2 regions of the Mesorhizobium sp. M0500 genome follow, and region 2 is predicted to be linked to the other one. Evidence: predicted binding sites of a transcription regulator. Region 2 holds the regulator's gene; the other holds the start of a gene.
What was found. Region 2 encodes HrcA, which represses chaperone genes, less so after heat shock. Its sites were predicted from a motif close to GTTAGCACTCNCNNNNNGNGAGTGCTAAC; they were not measured.
Positions count from the first base shown of each region.

Region 1 (3,415 bases), on a different contig from region 2:
TTTCGCGACAATCCCTACTTCACCGACAAGCGGACGACCGGCACGATTGCGGCGCTCGATCTTCGCGCCGGCTCAGCCGGTTATCTGGCCGAAATCGGCCCGAAACTGCGCGCTTTTTTCCTCAAGCGCGGGCTCCTTGTGCGCCCGCTCGGCAATGTCCTCTATCTTCTCCCGCCTTATTGCATCACCGGCGAGGAGCTGGACGGGCTCTATGACGCCATCGAGGAAGCCGGCGAACGCTTCGGTTCGAGGCCATGAGCAGGTCGTCGCGCCTTCTCGGGTTTGGCCATCATGCGCCTGGGCGAAAGGTGGCCAATGCCGAAATCGAGAACAATCTCGGCCTCGAACCGGGCTGGATCGAGCGGCGCACCGGAATTCGTTCGCGCTTCTGGGCAACGGACGAAGACACGCTGTCTGGCTTGGCCACGCAAGCCGGCGACATGGCTTTGGCGAACGCCGGCATTGCGCGCCACGACATCGGTCTGCTGTTACTTGCCACCTCGACGCCCGATCACCTCCTGCCGCCCAGCGCGCCCCTGGTCGCACATCGGTTGGGGCTGGGCCGCGCCGGCGCTGTCGATCTGACCGGCGCCTGCGCCGGCTTCATCTATGCGCTGATGTTCGCGGACGGATTTACCCGCCTGCACGGCAAAGCGAGCCTTGTTATTGCCGCCAACATCCTCAGCCGCCGCATCAATCCCGCTGAGCGCGCCAGCGCCGTGCTGTTTGCCGATGCCGCCGGCGCCGTGGTGATCGGTCTGTGCGAGGATACTGATCGGGGGATCCTCGGTGCCTCGGTGGATTCGGACGGCTCGCGATACGGGCTGATCCAGATTCCCGCAGGAGGAAGCAACAAGCCGTTCCACGGTGACCTCGACCTCGCGCAAACCCGAATGACGATGACCGACGGCCGCGAAGTGTTCGCAAAGGCCGTCGAGATGATGACCGATTGCTCGATAAGCGCGCTAGCCGCTGCCGGAGTGCAACCACAGGATGTCGGCCGGTTCGTGCCGCATCAGGCCAATGCTCGCATTTTCGGCGCGGTCGGAAGAAACCTCGGCATTGCGGACCAAGCAATTGTCAAGACGATTGCCGAATACGGCAACTCTTCGGCCGCGACGGTCCCGCTGTCGCTCTCGCTCGCCAACCAGATGAAGCCATTCCAGCCAGGAGAGAAAATCCTTCTGGCGGCGGCGGGTGCGGGTCTCAGCGGCGGCGCTCTCGTGGTTGGAATCTAGCCGGCCGGCTCACGCGCGCAGGATCGGTCATGAATGGCAATAGGAGCAACAGAACCAATGCCAAAATGGCCTTCTGAAGCTCGACATGACCAAGCTGACGCAGCACGACCCGTGCGAGCCTCTGGATGAGTTCAAATGCAACACCCGTTGCACCAATCGTACCATCTGAATAAAGCTCAATTACAAAGGGTGAGCCGCCCCATATATGTCGGATACCCGACATTGTTCACATAAAAGGCTCGATGCTTACACGCTCTTTGCTGGCTGCTCTTTGCTGTCTTCTCTTTTCTCTTTGCTCTTTGCTCTTCCGTCTTGACTAGCAGGAGCCTGCGGCTTATCTCATTGCCGCGTTAGCACTCGCTTCGGCTGAGTGCTAGGCATGCTCCGGCAACGGAGCACCGTTCAACATCCGCACCAAGGAAATCCAAAAATGGCAAAGTCGAATTTCCGGCCGCTGCATGACCGCGTGGTCGTACGCCGGGTCGAATCCGAATCCAAGACCGCCGGCGGGATCATCATCCCGGATACGGCGAAGGAAAAGCCGCAGGAAGGCGAGATCATCGCCGTCGGCTCCGGCGCTCGCGACGAAGCCGGCAAGCTGGTCCCGCTGGACGTCAAGGCCGGCGACCGCATCCTGTTCGGCAAGTGGTCGGGCACCGAAGTCAAGCTCAATGGCGAAGACCTTCTGATCATGAAGGAATCCGACATTATGGGCATCATCGGCTGATTATCGGCCTCACCGTCAACTGAATTTCGGGCTTGATCGCAAGCCCCTGCCAGGAGCTAAAAAATGGCTGCCAAAGACGTAAAATTCTCCCGCGACGCCCGCGAGCGCATGCTTCACGGCGTCAACATCCTCGCCGACGCGGTGAAGGTGACCCTCGGTCCCAAGGGCCGCAACGTCGTCATCGACAAGTCGTTCGGCGCACCGCGCATCACCAAGGACGGCGTCACCGTCGCCAAGGAAATCGAACTTTCCGACAAGTTCGAAAACATGGGCGCGCAGATGATCCGCGAAGTTGCTTCGAAGACCAACGACATCGCCGGTGATGGCACCACGACCGCGACCGTTCTGGCGCAGTCGATCGTCCAGGAAGGTAACAAGGCGGTTGCCGCCGGCATGAACCCGATGGACCTGAAGCGCGGCATCGACCTGGCCGTGACCGAAGTCGTCGCGGCTCTCGGCAACGCTGCCAAGAAGATCAAGACCTCCGAGGAAGTTGCCCAGGTCGGCACGATCGCCGGCAATGGCGACGAGTCGGTCGGCAAGATGATCGCCGAAGCGATGCAGAAGGTCGGCAATGAAGGCGTCATCACGGTTGAGGAAGCCAAGACCGCCGAGACCGAGCTTGAAGTCGTTGAAGGCATGCAGTTCGACCGCGGCTATCTCTCGCCCTACTTCGTCACCAACGCCGAGAAGATGGTTGCGGATCTGGAAGACGCCTACATTCTTCTCCACGAGAAGAAGCTCTCCAACCTGCAGGCCATGCTGCCGATCCTCGAGGCCGTCGTGCAGACCTCGAAGCCGCTGGTCATCATCTCGGAAGATGTCGAAGGCGAGGCCCTGGCCACGCTGGTCGTCAACAAGCTGCGTGGCGGCCTGAAGATCGCTGCCGTCAAGGCGCCGGGCTTCGGTGATCGCCGAAAGGCCATGCTGGAGGACATCGCCATCCTCACCGGTGGCCAGGTCATTTCGGAAGACCTCGGCATCAAGCTCGAGAATGTCGGCCTCAACATGCTCGGCCGCGCCAAGAAGGTGTCGATCTCCAAGGAGAACACCACCATTGTCGACGGCGCCGGCAAGAAGGAAGAGATCCAGGGCCGCGTCGCCCAGATCAAGCAGCAGATCGAGGAGACCACCTCGGACTACGACAAGGAGAAGCTGCAGGAACGTCTCGCCAAGCTGGCGGGCGGCGTTGCCGTCATCCGCGTCGGCGGTGCGACCGAGATCGAAGTCAAGGAAAAGAAGGACCGCGTCGACGACGCCCTCAACGCGACCCGTGCGGCCGTCGAAGAAGGCATCGTGCCCGGCGGCGGCGTCGCCCTGCTGCGCGCTTCGCTGGCCATCACCGTCACCGGCGCCAACTCCGACCAGACCGCCGGCATCGCCATCGTGCGTCGCGCGCTGCAGGCTCCGGCTCGCCAGATCGCCGCCAACGCCGGTGCGGAAGCATCGA
Region 1 is NZ_JAMYRB010000036.1:24,820-28,234, reverse strand. Features, by position in the region: gene NKI70_RS30945 (adenosylmethionine--8-amino-7-oxononanoate transaminase) at 1-258, shown strand, start outside; gene bioZ (3-oxopimeloyl-[acyl-carrier-protein] synthase BioZ) at 255-1,238, shown strand; gene groES (co-chaperone GroES) at 1,669-1,965, shown strand; gene groL (chaperonin GroEL) at 2,029-3,415, shown strand, end outside.
Region 1: a site for HrcA is predicted at 1,588-1,616, ahead of groES (co-chaperone GroES). Genes of this name have one in related genera too.

Region 2 (3,415 bases):
CCTTCAGCACCTTGCCCAGGCTCGCCATCTGGCGGGTTTCCATCCAGCGCAGGCAGTCGTAGAGCGCCACCCAGCCGCCGGTGATCGAAGCGGTGCGCGTGCCGCCGTCGGCCTGGATCACGTCGCAGTCGACGGTGATCTGCTGCTCGCCGAGCGCCTGCAGATCGACCACGGCGCGCAGGGAGCGGCCGATCAGCCGCTGGATTTCCAGCGTGCGGCCGCCTTGTTTGCCGGCCGAAGCCTCGCGGCGCATGCGCTCGCCGGTCGAACGCGGCAGCATGCCGTATTCCGCCGTCACCCAGCCCTTGCCGGAGTTGCGCATCCAGCCCGGCACCTTTTCCTCCAGGCTGGCCGTACACAGCACATGCGTGTCGCCGAACTTCACCAGGCACGAGCCTTCCGCATGCTTGGAGACGCCGCGCTCGAAGGAGATGGGGCGCATTTCGTCGAATTGGCGTTTGGAAGGGCGCATTCAGGCTTCTTTCTTTCTTCGGAATCTTGGCCGGGGAATCTTGGCCGGCTTGTAGCCGCACGGGGCGTGAGGCGCAAAGGAAAATGGACCGGTTGCGCCGACACCGCGGAAGTCTATATCTTCGGGGCGGAGGTTTTTGGCTCGAAATGACAAAGGCAGTCGATCCCGGTTTGCAGTCGCACGTGCTCCCGTCGCACGCGCTGCAATCGCCCGCGCTTCAATCGCTCGACATGCGTTCGCGCGACATCTTCCGGCGCATCGTCGATTCCTATTTGAGGGATGGCGAGCCGGTCGGTTCGCGCAGCCTGTCGCGCATCCTGCCGTCGTCGCTGTCGCCGGCCACCATCCGCAACGTGATGAGCGACCTTGAGCATCTCGGCCTGATCTATGCGCCGCACATTTCGGCTGGCCGGCTGCCGACCCAGGCAGGCCTGCGCTTCTTCGTCGATGCTTTCATGGAACTTGGTGACCTCTCCGACGAGGAGCGCCGTACCATCGAGGCCCAGGTGCGCGCCTCCGGCTCGGGCGCGACGCTGGAGCATATGCTGACCGAGGCCAGCCAGATGCTGTCCGGCATGTCGCGCGGCGCCGGCCTCGTGCTCGCCGCCAAGAATGAGGTGGCGCTTAAGCACATCGAATTCATCCAGCTCGAGCCGACCAAGGCGCTGGCCGTGCTGGTCTCGCAGAACGGCGACGTCGAAAATCGCGTCATCGATCTGCCCGCCGGCATCACCATCTCGCAATTGCACGAAGCCTCCAACTTCCTCAACGCCCATATCCGCGGCCGCACCCTGGCCGAGGCGCGGGTCGAGATCGCCCGCATCAAGGAAGAGACCAGGGCAGCCCTCGACACGCTGTCGCAGGATCTGGTCGAGAAGGGCCTGGCGGTCTGGGCAGGCGCTGAAAGCGGCGTGCCTGGGCGGCTTATCGTGCGCGGCCGCGCCAATCTCCTGGAAAACGTCACTGCCCAGGCCGACATAGAATTGCTGCGGCATCTGTTTGAGGATCTGGAGACGCAGGATGGGCTGATCCAGCTTCTCGACCTCGCCGAGGCAGGCCCAGGCGTGCGCATATTCATCGGTTCGGAAAACAAGCTGTTTTCGCTGTCTGGCTCCTCGCTGGTGGTGGCACCCTATCGCGACAAGGACGCGCGCGTCGTCGGTGCGCTCGGCGTCATCGGGCCGACGCGGCTGAATTATGCGCGCATAGTACCGATGGTCGACTATACCGCGCAGCTGATTTCGCGCATGCTGAGCTAGGAGCCGCCGCGGGCCTGCCGCAAGGAGGAGAAAAGAATGGCGCTGGAATCGTTCAAGGCCCAGATCAGTCTGCTGCTCGAAGAAATGATCAACCAGCCAGAGGATCAGCACGAGGTGCAAGAGCAGTTGCGCGAGAAGCTGCAAGAGATGCGGGCGATGGGTCTGCCGCTGCCGGCCGATCTGGTCGCGCTGGAAAAGCGCCTCGACGACGACTTTTACGCCTCTGGCAACTGAACGGGTTCGGCTTCAAATCCTCGTGTGCTGGACGGCCGCTTGGAACGATCAATACCTGATGCCGTTTGCCCTGTTCGAGGCGAATCCCGGAGGACGTTGATGATCCGATCTGGCGGCTTTGCGGCTGTTGCCGCTGCCCTCCTTGTTGCGACACCGGCAGCCGCCCAGCAGGCGGACCAGAATGTGCTCAAAGGCGAAGCCGCGTTTGGCGATTGGCACGCCGACAGGCCTGGCGTCCGACGCCTGATTGGGCCGCGAGACATGCCGGCAGCCGACCCCGCCCAATCCGCTTCGAACGGCGCCGGCGTGGCGGAACGGCCCGAACGCGCCAAGCCAGAATTGCCGTCGGGCTTTTCGGCTGAAATGATCGCATCCGGCATCGTCAATCCACGTGTCGTGCGCGTCGCTCCGAATGGCGACCTGTTTGTTGCCAACAGCCATGCCGACCAAATACGCGTCTATCGTCTCGCCGAGGGCAGCGCCAAGCCCATCGAGAAAGCGATCTTCGCCAAGGGGCTCAATTATCCCTACGGCATCGCCTTCTATCCGCCAGGAGACAAACCGCAATGGGTTTATGTCGCGAACAGCGACAGCATCGTCCGCTTCCCCTATCGCGATGGCGACCTGAAGACATCCGGCAAACCAGAAACCATTGTCGCCCAAATCCCGTCGGGTGGTCACACGACCCGCGACATCGCCTTCTCGCAGGACGGCAAAACGCTTTATTTGTCGGTTGGCTCCGCCTCGAACGTCGCCGAGGATATAGGTAAGGAGCCGGATAGCGGCCTCGACGCCTGGGCCAAATCAAAGCCGCTCGGGGCGGCCTGGGGCTCCGAGGACGGCCGTGCCGATGTGCTCGCCTTTGACCCGGATGGGAAAAATCCCCGAACTGTCGCCACCGGCCTGCGCAACTGTACGGGCATGACCGTGCAGCCCGCCACCGGCGCATTGTGGTGCGTCGTCAATGAGCGCGACGAACTCGGCGACAATGTGCCGTTCGAATTTGCAACAGCGGTCAAGGACGGCGGATTCTATGGTTGGCCTTGGTACTACATCGGCAATAACGAGGATCCGCGCCATCAGGGCGAGCGGCCAGACCTCGCCGGCAAGGCCACTGTCCCCGATGTATTGATGCAGGCGCATTCGGCGCCGATGAATATAGCCTTCTACGACGGCAAGAACTTCCCGGCGGATTATCAGGGTGACGCCTTCGTCGCCATGCATGGTTCGTGGAACCGTGGCGCCAGGACCGGCTACAAGGTGGTGAGGCTCAAATTCAGGGATGGCAAGCCGACAGGCGAATATGAGGACTTCATGACCGGCTTCGTCATCTCGAACGACGCCGTCTGGGGCCGACCGGTCGGTGTCGCGATGGCCAAGGACGGCTCGCTGATCGTCACCGAGGACGGCAACGGCACCATCTGGCGCATTACCTACGAAGACGGCCGCT
Region 2 is NZ_JAMYRB010000010.1:112,067-115,481, reverse strand. Features, by position in the region: gene rph (ribonuclease PH) at 1-472, opposite strand, end outside; gene hrcA (heat-inducible transcriptional repressor HrcA) at 619-1,731, shown strand; gene NKI70_RS19515 (hypothetical protein) at 1,768-1,965, shown strand; gene NKI70_RS19510 (PQQ-dependent sugar dehydrogenase) at 2,065-3,415, shown strand, end outside.